2 regions of the Stenotrophomonas sp. YJH_SMC_16 genome follow, and region 1 is predicted to be linked to the other one. Evidence: riboswitches for the same ligand, from Rfam matches in the RefSeq annotation. Region 1 holds a riboswitch; the other holds the start of a gene.
The links. A riboswitch is a leader RNA that binds a small molecule or an ion and turns the genes downstream of it on or off. The one in region 1 is predicted to bind glycine.
Positions count from the first base shown of each region.

Region 2: another riboswitch for glycine. It lies ahead of gcvP (aminomethyl-transferring glycine dehydrogenase); the one in region 1 lies ahead of AC5P6E_RS02665 (trimeric intracellular cation channel family protein).

Region 1 covers NZ_JCAFRH010000001.1:598,904-607,630, forward strand. The annotation lists gene AC5P6E_RS02645 (NYN domain-containing protein) at 1-294, opposite strand, end outside; gene AC5P6E_RS02650 (NAD(P)/FAD-dependent oxidoreductase) at 418-1,698, shown strand; gene AC5P6E_RS02655 (nuclear transport factor 2 family protein) at 1,781-2,212, opposite strand; gene AC5P6E_RS02660 (GIY-YIG nuclease family protein) at 2,357-2,632, opposite strand; glycine riboswitch at 2,673-2,762, shown strand; glycine riboswitch at 2,776-2,879, shown strand; gene AC5P6E_RS02665 (trimeric intracellular cation channel family protein) at 2,964-3,581, shown strand; gene AC5P6E_RS02670 (hypothetical protein) at 3,648-4,496, opposite strand; gene AC5P6E_RS02675 (3-deoxy-7-phosphoheptulonate synthase) at 4,771-5,844, opposite strand; gene AC5P6E_RS02680 (hypothetical protein) at 6,140-6,397, opposite strand; gene AC5P6E_RS02685 (DUF6616 family protein) at 6,510-6,848, opposite strand; gene AC5P6E_RS02690 (DNA alkylation repair protein) at 6,904-7,644, opposite strand; gene AC5P6E_RS02695 (MarR family transcriptional regulator) at 7,641-8,141, opposite strand; gene AC5P6E_RS02700 (sensor histidine kinase) at 8,214-8,727, opposite strand, start outside.
Region 2 covers NZ_JCAFRH010000013.1:1,615-10,341, reverse strand. The annotation lists gene AC5P6E_RS20055 (amino acid permease) at 1-1,205, shown strand, start outside; gene AC5P6E_RS20050 (VOC family protein) at 1,346-1,756, shown strand; gene gcvP (aminomethyl-transferring glycine dehydrogenase) at 1,849-4,716, opposite strand; glycine riboswitch at 4,779-4,881, opposite strand; gene AC5P6E_RS20040 (multidrug effflux MFS transporter) at 5,183-6,409, shown strand; gene AC5P6E_RS20035 (siderophore-interacting protein) at 6,551-7,447, shown strand; gene AC5P6E_RS20030 (hypothetical protein) at 7,531-7,923, shown strand; gene AC5P6E_RS20025 (M2 family metallopeptidase) at 8,045-8,727, opposite strand, start outside.

The DNA of each region.
Region 1 (8,727 bases):
GATGGCGAAACCATCGAGGTTGCGCGCGTACAGCAGATCCATGGCGTCGATCACCATCGCCATGTCCGAGGCATTCTTGCCCTTGCTGTAGGCGAACTGCTGGATCGGGCGGATCGCGTACTCGTGCAGCACCGCCTCCCAGCCCTTCAACCGCGGACTCTTCCAGTTGCCATAGGCGCGGCGCACGTTGGCCACACCGTAGCGGGCGACTTCGGCCAGGACCTCGTCGATCTTCGAGGCCGGCGCGTTGTCGGCGTCGATCAACAGGGCGATGCGCTTTTCCGGTTCGCTCATGGGCTCCTCACGGGCCGTTGCCTGAACCCGAGTATCGCCGATCCACGCGGGCGCTGACGTGACAGGGGGCCATCATGCGAAGATGCCAGGCGCTTCCCCCAATGCCCCCACTGGAGTAAGTCGATGAGTCGCGAGCGCGTTCCCCACCTGGTTGTTGTCGGCGGCGGTTTTGCCGGTCTCTGGGCCACCCGCGCCCTGGCCCGCGAGCGCATACGCATCACCCTGGTCGACCGCCGCAACCATCACCTCTTCCAGCCGCTGCTGTACCAGGTGGCCACCGCCGGCCTGTCCGCCCCGGATATCGCCGCACCGCTGCGCCACATCCTCGGCCACCAGCGCAATGTGGAAGTCCGCCTCGGCGAAGTGGTGGCCATCGACAAGCAGGCCCGGCAGATCCGCATGGCCGATGGCAGCACGCTGGACTACGACAGCCTGCTGCTGGCCACCGGCGCCACCCACGCCTACTTCGGCAACGACCAATGGGCCGATGATGCGCCCGGGCTGAAGACGCTGGACGATGCCATCGCGCTGCGCCGCAAGCTGCTGCTGGCGTTCGAGCGCGCCGAAGCAGAACCGGACCCGGCGAAGAAGGCCGCATGGTTGAGCTTCGCCGTGGTTGGCGGTGGACCTACCGGCGTCGAACTGGCCGGCACGCTGGCCGAGATCGCGCGCCATACCCTGCGCAACGAGTTCCGCCACATCGACCCGGCCAGCGCCAAGGTGCGGCTGGTCGAAGCCGGGCCGCGCGTACTGTCCTCGTTCCCGGAAGTGCTTTCGCTGAAGGCGCGCCGGCAGCTGGAAAAGCTGGGCGTGGAAGTGCTGACCGGCACCCCGGTGAGCGACATCGACAGCCAGGGCTTCAGGCTCGGCGATCAGTTCGTGCCGGCACGCACGGTGGTGTGGGCCGCCGGTGTGGCCGCTTCACCGCTGGCGCGCACGCTGGAGGTGCCGCTGGACCGCGCCGGGCGCGTGCAGGTGCAACCCGACCTCACCCTGTCTGGCCACCCGGAACTGTTCGTGGCTGGCGATCTGGCCGTATTGAACCAGGCCAACGGCAAGCCGGTGCCTGGCGTGGCGCCCGCGGCCAAGCAGATGGGCAAGTACGTGGCCGAGGTGATCCGCGCGCGCCTGCACGGCAAGCCCGAACCCGGCCCGTTCAAGTACGCAGACTTCGGCAACCTGGCCACGATCGGCCGCATGGCTGCGATCGTGCACCTGGGCCGGCTGCAGCTGTCCGGTGTGCTGGCGTGGTGGTTCTGGCTGGCCGCGCACGTGTTCTTCCTGATCGGCTTCCGCAACCGCATCGTGGTGCTGCTGAACTGGGCCGTGGCGTACTGGAGCTACCAGCGCAGCGCGCGCATCATCTTCGGTGATGACCAGGACGACCGGCGACCGAAGCGCTAGGGCCGCACGTATGCTCCTGTAGCGCCGAGCCATGCTCGGCTGCACTTCGCGCGGTTTGCAGAAGCCGAGCATGGGCTCGGCTCTACGGCGCCTTCGGTTTCGGGTACCACAGTGCGTTGACGATGACCCAGCGCTGGTCGAAGCGCCCCATGTGGAAGTAGTCGACAAACCACGGCGTTTCCAGCCGCACCGACGCCGCGTTGCCGGTCACGTCCAGCACCGTGCAGCGGCGGTCCCATTGATCCTTCGGGGTCTTCAACGCGCCCTGCTTCGTCAGCGAGACCAGTTCTTCCTTCGACATCCGGCGCAGGCCCAGGCGTTCGTCGGGCGTATCGCCGAGGACCGCGCGCTTGGCCAGGTCCGGGTGCAGGGAGCGGGCGACGCGCTGCGGGTCGGCCTCCAGCTGGCCGTCGACGTAATCGTGGCAGGTGGCTTCGATGGCCGCGAGGGTGGCCGGATCGGCGGCGGGGCTCGTTGCTGCGGAGAGAGCGAACAGCAGGGCGGTCGTGGACATCCGGGTCTCCAGCGCTGAGGGCTGGGCGATCATGGCATGGCTGGAAGCGCCCATCCACGCATGGCGTGGATCTACTGTAGAGCCGGGCCCATGCTCGGCTTCACCATCAGGCAGCAGCAACAAAAGCCGAGCGTGGGCTCGACTCTACAGAAGCGCAGGATCCGGTGCCTGCAGCCAGGCCAGCTTGCGTTCGCGCGGCTGCTGCTTGAGCTGCCACTCAGCCCGCGAGGCGGCGGCCCGGTCCGGGTACTCGCGCACGGCCAGCACGCGCAGCGGTGGCCGCGCCCGGGTGTAGCGCGCGCCCTTGCCGGCCTGGTGGGCGGCGAAACGCGCGTCCACGTCGGTGCTGATGCCGGCGTAATAGCTGCCATCCCGGCATTCGAGCAGGTACAGGAACCAAGGGCGGAGGGACGGGGCCATGCCCGGATTATGCCGTGCTGCACTGCAGCGGATATACTGGCGGCCGAATGCAGGAGAGAGGCGCCGCGCTGGCGCCCGCCGAAGGCGCAGGCTCCCATGATCGCTCAGGCCGGTGGGCTGGAATCCCACCAACCATGCATTCGACTCGCCGAGCTGGAGAGAGGTCACCGGGCACGCCCGGGACGATCCGCCGAAGGGGCACGCGGCCTACGCCGCTGAACTCTCAGGCAAAAGGACAGCGGGAGCGGCACCGGTCATCGTCATCCCGTCATTGCGCAGGCAGTGGCGGTAGTCGCGCATGGCCGGCCCCACCGCGCCCGGAGCCTGTCCCATGCTGCTGTCCATCATCTACCTGATTGCCATTTCCGCCGAGGCCATGACTGGCGCACTGTCCGCAGGCCGCCGCCGCATGGACCTGTTCGGTGTGGTCATGATCGCCTGCGTCACCGCCCTCGGCGGCGGATCACTGCGCGACATCCTGCTCGGCCACTATCCGCTGGGCTGGGTGAAGCATCCCGAGTACCTGGGCTTCACCGTATGCGCGGCGCTGATCGCCACCTGGGTCGCACGTTGGATGCACCACTTCCGCCGCACCTTCCTGGTACTCGACGGCCTGGGCCTGATCGCCTTCACCCTGATCGGCTGCTCGATCGCGCGCGAAGCCGGCCATGCGATGCCCATCGTGCTGATTGCCGGCATGCTGACCGGCGCGTTCGGCGGCGTGCTGCGCGACATCCTCTGCAACGAGGTACCACTCATCTTCCAGAAGGAGCTGTACGCGATCATCGCGCTGCTGACCGGCGCGGCCTACCTGTTGCTGCTGCACTGGGGCGTGGCCGATGCCACCGCAATCCTGTGCTGCCTCGGCGGCGGCTTCGCGCTGCGCCTGCTGGCGATCCACTACCGCTGGGAAATGCCGAAGTTCGTGTACCACGACGAAGTGCATTGAACGATGGCGTGTTCGCCGGGCATGGCCCGGCGCTACAGAAGAGCGGTATCCACGCATGGCGTAGATCTAGAGCACGAACTTCATGGGGCTGCCCCCCGCGCGTATCCGCTCTGGATAGTCAGCCGACGGATACCGTTGGCGTCCGCATCTCCAATCGCCGTCGGAATCGTCGGCTTCCAGCAACACAGGATCGATCCATTCGCACAAGTAGTCGCTATCAGACCGTCTTTCGAAGCCTGGACAGTTCACTTTGCCCTCCACGTCAATGGAGTTGTGGGTGCTGCCGAGGTAGCTAGCGGTCAGGTGCCCCGCCACTTGTGTGTAGGTGCCGGTCTCGAGGAAGGTCTGAACAGTGATGTTGCCACCTACGGACAGAATCCCATCATTGAGTGAGCACGCGTACAGATGATCGCATTCCAGCTCATCACGCACGAACACCCAACCACCACAGTCGAGATTCCGGGCCCTGAGGCTCCCCAGTACGATCACGCAGAGCGTCTCGCTCAGATCGTTCAGTATCAGCGTGCCGTCTGCGATCAGATCACCATCGACAATCACGCAGTCGGTCTCGCAGTCGGATTTCCAGTCGCCACCTAGCGTTGTCGCAGGCACTACTTTGAATGAAGGCTCGTAGTCATCGGGCGCGGGCTCGGGAGATGCCGCGATCACCGCCCGGGCCTTCAGCGCAGGCCGCAGCAGCCCCTGGTCCCCTTCGCTGCTGTGGATCCTGATTCTTTCATCAAGATCCGCCAGCAGGCGCGCCTTCTCGAGGGACGGCTCAAACCAGTCTTCGATGACAGATACGGCATCTTCAGCGATTCGCCCGCCTTTCAAGCTCACGAGCGCCTTGGCAGCTTCACCGGAAATCGACCGACAAGCTGAATCCAGAAAGTTGTCATCCGGGAAAACACGCATCGGCGGGGTCCAGTCAGGCGAGGAACCCCATCTTCGGCCGAAATCGCAGGAGGACTCCATACAACTCTTCCGAAATCCTGCCGTGTGGCTCGCTGATATCCACGCATGGCGTGGATCTACGTCTCACACCACCCCGGCGATGTACCTGGCGCTGTCGCTCATGCGCAGCGCCAGGCGCATCGCCGGTGCAGATGGGCCGGTCTCCAACTCCGACCGGCCCTGATCGCGGCCGCACCCCCGCAGGCGCTGGCCACCATCCACACACGTGCCGCACTCAAGCGGCTTCGGACACCTTTACGTCGCGACGGGCACGCACGGCCGCGGCCAGTCGCTCCAGCACCGTCACGGTGGTGTCCCAGTCGATGCAGCCATCGGTGATGCTCTGCCCGTAGACCAGCGGCTGGCCTTCCACCAGTTCCTGGCGGCCACCGACCAGATGGCTCTCGATCATCACGCCAACGATGCGCTGTTCGCCGTCTTCCAGCTGAACGGCGATGTCGTCGATCACCTTCGGCTGGTTCTCCGGGTTCTTCAGGCTGTTGGCATGGCTGGCGTCGATCATCAGGCGCGCCGGCAGCTTGGCCTTGGCCAACACCTGGCAGGCCTCGGCAACACTGCCTGCGTCGTAGTTCGGCTGCTTGCCGCCGCGCAGGATCACATGGCAATCCGGGTTGCCGGTGGTCGACACGATGGCGGTGCCGCCCTGCTTGGTGACCGACAGGAAGTGATGCGGATTGGACGCCGCACCCACTGCGTCAGCGGCGATCTTCACGTTGCCATCGGTGCCGTTCTTGAAGCCGACCGGGCACGACAACCCCGAGGCCAGCTCGCGATGCACCTGGCTTTCAGTGGTGCGTGCGCCGATCGCGCCCCATGCCACCAGGTCGGCGATGTACTGCGGCGAGATCACGTCAAGGAACTCGACACCGGCCGGCAGGCCCAGCTTGTTGATGTCGCGCAGCAGGCCGCGTGCGATGCGCAGGCCCTTGTCGATCCTGAAGCTGCCGTCCAGGTCCGGATCGTTGATCAGGCCCTTCCAGCCCACCGTGGTGCGCGGCTTCTCGAAGTACACGCGCATGACGATTTCCAGTTCGCCGGCCAGCGCGTCGCGCAGCGGCTTCAGGCGCTGGGCGTACTCGATGGCGGCCTTCGGGTCGTGGATCGAGCACGGGCCTACCACCACTGCCAGGCGGTCGTCGCGGCCATGCAGGATCTGGTGCAGGGCCGCGCGCGAGGCGCTGACGGTGTCGGAGGCTTCATCGTCACAGGGCAGCATCGCCAGCAGCTGGGCAGGCGGTGTCAGCGGTTCGATGGTGCGGATACGCAGGTCGTCGGTGTGCGGGGGCATTGCGGGAGATCTCCGGAACGTTGGGGGTCCCCAGCGTGGCGGCATGAAAAAAGCCGCCAGGTTCGCTGGCGGCTTTCGGGAATGCGTCTGAAGCTTTCTTCAGGGTGAGCGCAATCCTTCCTCCGCCGGTGGCTTCGGAAAGTAATACCAGTAAAAGCTGGTGGGGGCTGCGTTCATGGGATCTATTGATAGCACAGCTTTTGCGCAGTGCAAAATGTTTCATACGCAACTGGGGACGCGGTTCAGCGAGATGCGCGCCAGCCCGGCCTACGCGGCGGCAACCACGCAAAGTCGCTCATTTGCCATGCACTTCCACGTCCAGCAGCAGGCCCTCATGGATGTCGGCCCAGCGTTCCAGCACGCGATCCAGTTCCCGCCGGGCCTCGTCCAGCTGCTCGGGGTTGAGCAGGGAACGCGCGGTGTAGAGGTCGGAAACCAACCGCCGCAGGGCCGATTCCTGGATGGCCACCGACGGCCCCTCCAGCCCCGGCAACTGCAACGCCGGGCTGTCGCCAAGAGGGCCGAACAGCGTGACCTGGAGCGTGCTCTGCATGATCGACTTCCCTGCGGATGGACATGGGCAATGTCCTGTTTACCGCGTCCGGGTGACAGGCGCATGTGCCACCCATGCCGAGGACCGGGATCTGCCGGCGTCTGCCGCCCCGCTACAAGGCGGCCAGGTCGGCCAAGTGCTGGGCCATGCTGTCCATCGCGCCTACCGCATGGGTGGTGGTGAAGTACTCATGCCAGCCGGTAGCGGCAATGCCAGCCACCAGCGCATCGACCTCCTCGCGGCTCGCGCAGCGCCAGACCGCATAGAACTGTTCATCGCTGCTATGCGGTACGTCCCTGGCAATGCGGCCCATCGCCAGCGGCGTGATGCGGGCTGGATCGAACTGCTGCATGCCGGCGCCAATACGGGCGAAGAAGGCATTCCGCTGCTCGGGCGGCAGTGTGGTCCAGGCCGGCGTGGCGGTATAGAGCTCGATGAAGGTGTGCGACATGGTGGTTCTTCCTTGAGGTTGACGGGGTTGCGGGTTTGTCGGCCAGCATCCGGCACTACCGGAGCGAGCGCAGTGCGCGTTTGCGGATGTAGGCGTTGGCGTCGCTGTGGCGCTCGTGCTGCCAACGCGTGCACAGCACGCGCAGCCACTTCGGCTGAGTCTTGCCGGCATCATTGAGCCAGTTGCCGACCGAATCCTGCACGTAGCGTTCCGGGTCGTCAGCCAGTGCTTCCAGCATCGGCAATGCATGTTCAGGGTGCTGCTTGAACAGCGCGATATGTGTGGCCCAGACACCGCGCGGACGCAGTGCTTCGCAGGCGAAGCGGCGCAGGTACGGCGAAGTTTCCTGTGTCCACGGTTGCAGGTACCCAAGCGCCTGCATCGGCGCGGCAACGATGTCCGTGCGTAGCGCCAGCCACGCCCATTCGCGCACACCGAAGTGTGGATCGTCGGCCAGCGTGCGCATCTGCTGCAGCTTCTCTGCCAACGTCGCGCGGGCATCGCTGCCGATCAGGTAGCAGGCCCACCCGCGCACGGTGTCGGACGCATGGTCCTGCCATTGCACGGGATCGCCCTGCCCCGCCTCACGCAGCAGTTGCGCAGCCAAGGCCATGCGCAGTGTGATGCCCTTGCCTGAGGCATCCTGCATGCGTTGCAGCGCTTCCGGTGCTAGCGCAGGCGCCACCACCTGCAGCAGCGCGGCGAAATCCACTGCCAGGCATTCGGCCAGATGGGTGGTGGGGGCATGGCCGGTGTTGAGTGCATGCAGCCGTTGCGCCGCGATCGCCGGGCTCATGCTGCACGTTCTCGTCCAGCATCGGTGTGCTGCCAGACCTTGTGCAGCAACTGCGACAGCTGTTGCTGTTCATCCGCGTCCAACCCGCTGAACAAGCCCCCTATCCATTGCGTGTGCTGGTTGAACAGCGTCTCGGCCAGGCACTTCCCCTGTGTGGTCAGCACGATCTGCAGGCGCCTGCCGTCTTCGGCGTCACTGCGCCGCTGCAGCAGCCCTTCGCGCTGCAGGCCATCAATCAGGCCACTGATCGTGGCGCGGGTGACACCTGCGCGCTCGGCCAGTTCATGCGGAGGCAGCGTGCCACCCGCGCCGTGCAGCAGGAAAAGCACGATGAAACGCCCTTCACTGAGCCCGTGCGGCGCCAGGCGCGTGGCGCAGTCGCGGTCGATGGCCGATGACAGCGACAGCAGCTGGAAACACAGGCGCAGCTGCGCGACGCCGGTATGGCCGCGTCGTTGCGCTTCATCCAGAAGGGCACTGTGCTTGGCTTCCAGCATGGCTCTCCCCAACATGATTAGGTGCCTAATCATATTGCAAAACAAGGCTCCAACGCCAGTATCAAGGCGATATCAGGAAACCGGCCCCAGCAGCAGGCGTGCGATCAGTCCGCCGCCGTCACGCTGCAGCAGCAGAAGCTCGCCCCCATGCCGTCGTGCGACGTTGGCCGCCACCGCCAGGCCCAGGCCGGTCCCTCCCGTGGCGCGGCTGCGCGAGCTCTCGCTGCGTTGGAAGGGTTGCAGCAGGCGTGCGCGGTCGTCCTCGGCGATGCCCGGACCGCGGTCCATCACATCCAGCTGCATGCGACTGCCTTCCATGGCGATGTGCAGGTCTACGGCACCGGCGTAGCGGTCTGCGTTGTCGATGAGGTTGTCGATCGCCCGCCGCAGCAGGAGCGCGTCGCCCTGCCACGGCAAGGTGTCCGGTCCCTCGATGGAGATCTCGACGCCGCGCAGCAGGGCACCCTGCACGCATTCCTCCAGCAACGCGGCAAGGTCCAGCGGCCATAACTGCAGTGGTTGCAGTTCGCCGCGTGCGTAGTCGAGCACCTGCTCGATCATCGTATCCATGCGTTCGATGTCGGCC
Region 2 (8,727 bases), on a different contig from region 1:
TGGTCGCAGGCGCGCTGGTGATCATCGTGATGAACGCACTTGGCGAGATGGCGGCGGCCAAACCGACCAGCGGCGCGTTTTCGGTGTATGCGGCCGACGCCATGGGCGCCACCGCCGGTGCCACGGTCGGCTGGTTGTGGTGGGTGCAGCTGGTGATCGTGATCGCCGCCGAGGCGGTGGGCGCGGCCGGGTTGCTGGCCACGGTCTGGCCTGCGGTGCCGGTACCGATGGCAGCGCTGGCCTTCATGCTGTTCTTCACCGCGATCAACCTGCTCGGGGTGAAGAACTTCGGCGAGTTTGAGTTCTGGTTCGCCATCCTCAAGGTCGCGGCGATCCTGGCGTTCATCGCCATCGGCGTGGCGCTGCTGATGGGCTGGCTGCCGCAGGTGACCTCGCCGGGCTTGAGCAACTTCACCGAACATGGCGGCTTCGCACCCAAGGGTCTGGCCGGTATCGGTGCCGCGCTGCTGGTGGTGGTGTTCGCCTTCGGTGGTACCGAGATCGTGGCCGTTGCGGCGGCGGAGACCGAAGATCCGGAGCGCAGCATCGCCCGTGCCATCCGCACCGTGGCGTGGCGCATCCTGGTGTTCTACATCGGCTCGCTGAGCGTGATCATCGCTGTGGTGCCGTGGACCAGCGAGGCGCTGAAGTCGCCGTTCGCCGCCGTGCTGGATATCGCCCGTATTCCGGGTGCCGGCACTGCCATCACCCTGATCGCGGTGATCGCGCTGCTGTCGGCGCTCAATGCCAACCTCTACGGCGCCTCGCGCATGATGTACTCGCTGGCGCAGCGCCGTGAAGCGCCGGCCGTGCTGGGCTGGACCGATCCGCGCCAGGTGCCGGTGATCGCCGTGCTGGCCAGCGTGCTGTTCGGCTTCGCCGCCACGGTGATGGAACTGCTGTTTCCGGACCGGGTGCTGCCGGTACTGCTGAACATCGTCGGTTCCACCTGCCTGCTGGTGTGGACGCTGTCGCTGGTCTCGCAGCTGGTGCTGCGCCGCCGCGCCGATCGCCTGGGCACTCGCCTGCCGTTCCGCATGGCCGGTTTCCCGTGGCTGACCTGCTGCGCGCTGGCGATCCTGGCGCTGATCTTCGGCCTGCTGCTGAGCGAGGCGCACACCCGCCTGCAGTTCCTGTCGATGGTGGCGCTGACCGCCACGATCGCCGCTGGCAGCGCCATCGCGCGGCGCATGCGCGAGGCGTGATTCTGTAGAGCCGTCCCTACGGTCGGCTGCTGTTCGCGCGGCCGCCAGCCGAGCATGGGCTCGGCTCTACAGCAGGCATACATCCGCCGTGCCATCCTGATCGCGTGGGCCGCCAGCGGCCCGTCGACCGGGAGTACCGCATGCTGCGCAGCCGTCCTTTCCTGATGTTCACCGGCCAGGCTGAGGCCGCCCTGGCCCTGTACGCCGAAGCCTTCGCCGATTTCCGCCTGCTGGCCCTGCAGCGCCACCCCGAGGGCGCCGGTGCCGGTGTGCCCGGGCAGGTCCGCCAGGCCATCTTCCTGCTGGGCGGCACCCACTACCTGTGCTTTGACAGCCTGGACGTGCACGACTTCACCTTCAGCCCGTCGATCTCGCTGTTCGTCGAGTGTTCCGGTGCCGAGCAGTTCGAGCGCGCCGCGCGTGTGCTGGGCGAGGGCGGCCACTGGTTGATGCCGGTGGGCGACTATGACTTCAGCAACCGCTACGGCTGGGTGCAGGATCGCTTCGGCGTGTCGTGGCAGTTGAGCCTGGGGCAGATGCCGGACCCGTGATCGGATGTTTGTGGGTGTGGACTTTGGTCCACACACCCTCATGAAAACGGCCCGCTTGCGCGGGCCGTTCTCTTTACCGATGCAGCGAGTAATCAAGCCTCGACTTCATCATCCTTGTAGGCATCGACCGGAATGCAGGCGCACATCACGTTCTTGTCGCCGTACACGTTGTCCACGCGCGCCACCGGCGGCCAGTACTTGCTCTGCTTCAGGCTGGCCAGCGGGAATGCAGCCAGTTCACGCGGGTAGGCGTGGGTCCACTCGCTGGCGGTCACCGCGGTGGCGGTGTGCGGCGCGTTCTTCAGCGGGTTGTCCTCGCGGTCCAGGCGGCCGTCTTCGATCGCGGTGATCTCCTCGCGGATCTGGATCATCGCGTCGATGAAGCGATCCAGCTCGTGCAGCGATTCGCTCTCGGTCGGCTCGACCATCAGCGTGCCAGCCACCGGGAAGCTCAGGGTCGGGGCATGGAAGCCGAAGTCGATCAGGCGCTTGGCCACGTCCTCGGCGCCGATGCCGCTGGTCTTCTCCAGCGGGCGCACGTCCAGGATGCACTCATGCGCCACCAGGCCGTTGCGGCCGGTGTACAGGGTCTTGAAGTGCGGTGCCAGGCGCTTGGCGATGTAGTTGGCGTTGAGCTGCGCGACCTGGGTGGCCTTGCGCAGGCCTTCGCGGCCCATCATCGCGATGTACATCCAGCTGATCGGCAGGATCGAGGCGCTGCCGAAGCTGGCCGCGCTGACCATGCCGACCGGGCCGTTGTCACCCAGCTTGCCCGGCAGGAACGGCGCCAGGTGCTCCTTGACCGCGCACGGGCCAACGCCCGGGCCGCCACCGCCGTGCGGGATGCAGAAGGTCTTGTGCAGGTTCAGGTGCGAAACGTCCGAACCCCACTTGCCCGGCTTGGCCACGCCGACCAGGGCGTTCATGTTGGCACCGTCGGTGTACACCTGGCCGCCGTGCTTGTGGATGATCTCGCAGATCTCCACCACCTCTTCCTCGAACACGCCGTGCGTGGACGGGTAGGTCATCATGATCGCGGCCAGGCGGTCGCTGTACTTCTCGGCGTTGAGGCGGATGTCCTCGACATCGACGTTGCCGTTGGCATCGGTCTTGGTCACCACCACCTTCATGCCGCACATCTGTGCCGAAGCCGGGTTGGTGCCGTGTGCCGAATCCGGGATCAGGCAGATGTCACGGTGATCTTCGCCGCGCGAACGGTGGTAGGCGCGGATCGCCAGCAGGCCGGCGTACTCGCCCTGCGCGCCGGAGTTCGGCTGCAGGCTGACCGCGTCGTAGCCGGTGCATTCGACCAGCATCGCTTCCAGCGTGTCGATCAGTTCCTTGTAGCCCAGCGCCTGGTCGGCCGGCACCAGCGGGTGGATCTGCGAGAACTCCGGCCAGGTCACCGGGATCATCTCGGCGGTGGCGTTGAGCTTCATGGTGCACGAGCCCAGCGGGATCATCGTGCGGTCCATCGCCAGGTCCTTGTCGGCCAGCGAACGCAGGTAGCGCAGCAGTTCGTGCTCGCTGTGGTGGGTGTTGAACACCGGATGGGTCAGGAACGCGGACTGGCGCAGCAGGCCGGCCGGCAGCGCGTCGGCGGTGCTGGCATCCAGCGCGTCGACGTCCAGCGAAGCACCGAACACTGCAGCCACGGCGACGATGTCGGCGCGGGTGGTGGTCTCGTCCAGGCTGATGCCGACCGAGTCGCTGTCAATCGCGCGCAGGTTGTAGCCGGCGGCGCGGGCCTTGGCATGGATCTCATCGGCGTGCACGCCGGTGACATGCAGGGTGTCGAAGAAGTCGCCACCAACCTGCACGCCGGCATTGCGCAGCGCTGCGGCCAGGATCGAGGCCAGGCGATGGGTGCGGCGGGCAATGCGGGTCAGGCCTTCCGGGCCGTGGTAAACGGCGTACATCGAGGCCATCACCGCCAGCAGCACCTGCGCGGTACAGATGTTGGAAGTCGCCTTCTCGCGGCGGATGTGCTGCTCGCGGGTCTGCAGGGTCAGGCGGTAGGCCGGGTTGCCCTGGGCATCGACCGAAACACCGATCAGGCGGCCCGGCATCGAGCGCTTGTAGGCGTCACGGCAGGCCATGAAGGCGGCGTGCGGGCCACCGAAGCCGAACGGCACGCCGAAACGCTGGCTGTTGCCGACCACGATGTCCGCGCCCCATTCGCCCGGGGCGGCCAGCAGGGTCAGGGCCAGCAGGTCGGTGGCCACGGCCACCAAGCCGCCGCGTGCGTGCACGGCATCGACCAGCGCCTTGTAGTCGCCCACCTGGCCGAAGGTATCCGGATACTGCAGCAGCAGGCCGAAGGCTTCCGCTTCCAGCGCTTCGGCCGGGGTGCCGACGCGCAGCACGATGCCCATGGGCTCGGCGCGGGTACGCAGCAGTTCCAGCGTCTGCGGATGCACGGCGTCGTGCACGAAGAAGGTGTCCGACTTGGACTTGGCCGAACGCTTGGCCAGGGTCATCGCTTCAGCAGCGGCGGTGGCTTCGTCCAGCAGCGAGGCGTTGGCGATTTCCATGCCGGTCAGGTCGGCGCACAGGGTCTGGAAGTTGATCAGCGCTTCCATGCGGCCCTGCGAGATTTCCGCCTGGTACGGAGTGTAGGCGGTGTACCAGGCCGGGTTTTCCAGGATGTTGCGCAGGATCACGTTCGGCGTGTGGGTGCCGTAGTAGCCTTGGCCGATGAAGCTGCGCAGCACGGTGTTCTTGTCGGCGATCGCACGGATCTTCGCCAGTGCCTGTACTTCGGTCATCGACTCCGGCAGCGCCAGCGGTGCCGGCGACTTGATCTTGGCCGGTACGATGGCATCGGTCATGCCATCCAGCGACGCGTGGCCGACGACATCGAGCATCTGCGCGATCTCGGCGTCGTTGGGGCCGATGTGGCGCTCGACGAACGCGTTGTGGTGCTCGAGCTCACGCAGGGAAGGGGTGTTCTGGGACATGGCGAAGGATCCGTCAGGAAAGGGCACACGCACGGGCACAAGCCGCCGGTCGGCGGTCTGCGGGGCGCCCCTCTGTCCTTTTGCCTGAGAGTTTAAAAGCGCGGAAAACCGCAGCTTCGTGCCCCTTCGGCGCCGGATCGAACCGGTCTCTCCAGAGTTGTGTTACGGGTGGTATCGGGCCTGAGCGATTACGGGCGTTGCGCCTTCGGCAGCGGTGTTCCGCTTCTCCCACCGTGTTGCCCGCCGATTATAGCCCGTTGCGGGCCCGGCCAGCGGCCGCCGGTCGGTGCCGCCGCGCCTGAATGGCCGATGGCCCGGCCGTGCGTTTTGTGCAGTGCTGCATGGCATCAGGCGCAATCCCCACCTATGATGGGCGGATACCCGAATTCATCTGGCGCCGTCCCCGTTGTTGCGGGACCGGCGCCCGCCGTGCGTGCCCCGCATGGCCCTGCCGGACGCTTCCTCCATGACCGCCGCTGTTGCCCCTTCCACCCGCCGCATGGCCCTGCTGCTTGCCGGCCTGGCCATGTTCGGCCCGTTCTCGATCGACACCATCTTCCCGGCGTTCCCGCAGCTGGCCCAGCGCCTGGCGGTGGACGAAGTGGCGGTGCAGCAGACCATCAGCGTGTACCTGCTGTTCTATGGCCTGATGAGTCTGGCGCACGGCCCGCTGTCCGATGCCTGGGGCCGCAAGCGGGTGATCCTGGGCGGCCTGGTGGTGTTCGTCGGCGCCTCGGTCGGCTGCGCGCTGTCCACCGACCTGTCCACGCTGCTGGCGTTCCGCGCGCTGCAGGGCCTGTCGGCGGGTGTCGGCATGATCGTCGGCCGCGCGGTGATCCGCGACCTGTACCACGGCCACGATGCCCAGCGGCTGATGAGCCAGGTGTCGATGCTGTTCGGCATCGCTCCGGCCATCGCACCGATCATCGGTGGCTGGATCCTGCTCAGTGGCGCCGGCTGGCCGCTGATCTTCTGGTTCCTGGTGGTGTTCGGGCTGGTGCTGTTGGCGGCCACCGCGCGCTTCCTGCCGGAAACCCATGCGGTCGAGGCACGGGTGCCGCTGTCGCCGCGCGTGCTGCTGCGTGACTACGTGCGCATCGGCTTCAACCCGCGCTTCCTGCGCCTGGCGCTGGCCGGCAGCATCGGTTTCGGCGGCATCTTCCTGTACATCTCCTCGGCACCGGTGTTCGTGATGCAGCACCTGCACCTGGGCGAGGGCGGTTTCGCCTGGTTGTTCATCCCCACCATCGGTGGCATGACCACCGGCTCGTTCCTGTCCGGGCGCATGGCCGGGCACACCACGCCCACACGCCAGGTCGCCATCGGTTTCAGCCTGTGCGCGCTGTCGGCGCTGCTGAATGTCGGCTACGTGGCGCTGTCGCCGCAGTTCGTGCTGCCGTGGGCGGTGCTGCCGATCTTCCTGGGCGGCATGGGCATGGCCCTGATCTTCCCGATCCTGGCCTTGGCGGTGCTGGACATGTACCCGCACCAGCGCGGCCTGGCCTCGTCGCTGCAGGCCTTCGTGCAGCTGATGATCAGCACCGTGGTGGCCGGCGTGGTGTCGCCGCTGCTCAGTGCCAGCCCGCTGCACCTGGCGCTGGGCCAGGCCGCGTTCTTCGGCGCCGGATTCGTTTTCTGGTACTGGGAACACCAGCGTGAACGCGCGGCGCAGGCAGCCTGCACGGGCCATTGAGCAGCGCGCAGGGGTAGGGCAGGCCGCGATGCCCGTAACGCTTGCGGCGAGCAACGACCGGACTAGGCTGGGGACTCCAGCCAGCCGGTGCGTGGATGCACGACAGCCAGCCGATCCGATGTCGTTGCATGAGGTTCCCCCATGGCTGCGCAGCAGACCTATCGCCTGTTCGAGGTGGCGCTGAAGGAGCGCCGCGTTCTTTCCCCTTCCCTGGACCGCATGGTGTTCACTGGTGCCGACGTGGCGCGGATGAAGACCGAAGGCCCGGACCAGCGCATCAAGGTGTTCTTCCCCTTGCCCGGCCAGGACGTGCCGCAGGTGCCCAGCGGCGAGGACTGGTATCCGCGCTACCGGGCGCTGCCGGACGACCAGCGCCCGCCCATGCGCACCTACACCATCCGCCACCTGCGCGCCGAGCAGGGCGAGGTCGACGTTGATTTCGTGCTTCATGGCGAGACCGGGCCGGCCTCGCGCTGGGCCATCCACGCGCGACCGGGCGACCGCGTAGTGCTGCTGGCCCCCGATGCCGACTGTGCCGACAGCAGCGAAGGCTGGGAATGGAAACCGCCGGCGGGAGTCGGCCAGGTGCTGCTGGTGGCGGATGAAACCGCGCTGCCGGCGGTGGCCGGAATTCTTGAGGAACTGGCGGCCATGGTCGACCCACCGCGCACGCTGGCGCTGCTGGAGGTGGCGCAGGCCGGTGATGCGGTGCACCTGAAGGCGCCCTCCAGCGCCGAGCTGGTCTGGCTGCCGCGCGGGCAGGCCGCCTACGGACAGCCGTTGCTGCAGGCGGTCCAGGCGCGGTTGGCAGCGACCTCGAGCGTGGCTGCCGGCGATGCGCTGGAGGAGATCGACGTCGATACGCAGATCCTCTGGGAGCAAGCTGATACCCGCGTGGCCGGTCCGCTGTATGCCTGGGTGGCGGGTGAGGCGGGGGCGGTGATGGCGATCCGCCGCCACCTGGTGCGCGATTGCGGGCTGGACCGCCGCGCGATCACCTTCATGGGCTACTGGCGGCATGGCAAGGTGCTGGACTGACCTGACTGGATCGAGCACGCGTGAAGCAGCGCTGCGGGCGGGGTGCGCTATCCTTGCGCCCCCCTTCGCAGCGGTACCGCACCATGTCCACCAGTTCCAAGACCCGCCGCGACCAGCGCCGTCGCCAGGAAAAGCAGGCCGCCAACAAGGCCGCCGCGCAGGCGTCGCCGGTGGAACCGCATGCCGAACTGCGCGATGCTCAGCGCACCCTGCTGGCCGGTGTCGTGCGCCGCGACGGCGAATGGGTGCTGGGCATGGACGGCCGAATCGCGGGCCACAGCGAGAGCGCTGCGCAGGTGCTGGCGCTGATCATGCAGGCCGGTGAGCTGCACGAGCGCAATGGCACGCCGGTGCGCCTGATGTACTCCGATGCACTGCGCGATGCTGCACAGGCCGAAGCGCAGGAGAAAGGCCAGACCTTCGAGGAATTCAAGGCCGAGCTGGCCGCGGCGATGGCGGCGAAGAAGAACAGCTGATCCGCCGTGGGTAGCGCCGGGCCATGCCCGGCGAGCGCAGCGGTGCGATGAAGAGCCGCCGGGCATGGCCCGGCGCTACCGGAAACATCAGGGGCGGATCCTCGCGGACCCGCCCCTTTTCTCATTTTGCTGCCGGGGCCGCGTTGGCCTGCCAGCCGCACATCTGGCCTTCGTTCTGCTGCTTCAGCCACTCGTTGACCGGGGTGAAGTACTCGATCATCGGGCCGGCATCGAGCTTGTCGGCACCGGTCAGTTCCTTCAGCGTGGCCTGCCACGGCTGGCTGGCACCCTTGCTCAGCATCGCCCAGTACTTCTGGCCGGCTTCCTTGTTGCCGTAGAAGGTGCACTCATGCAGCGGGCCCTTGTAGCCGGACGCGTCGCACAGGCCCTTGTAGAACTGGAACTGCAGGATGCGCGCCAGGAAGTAGCGGGTGTACGGGGTGTTGCCCGGCACGTGGTACTTCGCGCCCGGATCGAAGAACTCTTCGCCACGGGTGCTGGCCGGCGCCACGCCCTGGTACTTGGCCTTCAGGTCCCACCACGCCTTGTTGTAGTTGTCGGCGGTGATCGAGCCATCGAACACGCCCCAGCGCCAACGGTCGATCATCAGCCCGAACGGCAGGAACGACACGCCCGACAGCGCCATGCGCATCTGGTTGTTGATGACCGCCTCGCGGCTTTCGGTCGGCGCATCGACCAAGCCGATCGAGCTGAGGTACTTGGGCGTCATCGCCAGCACGATGGTGTCGCCGATTGCTTCATGGAAGCCATCGTTGGCACCGCCCTGGAACAGCGGCGGCAGCG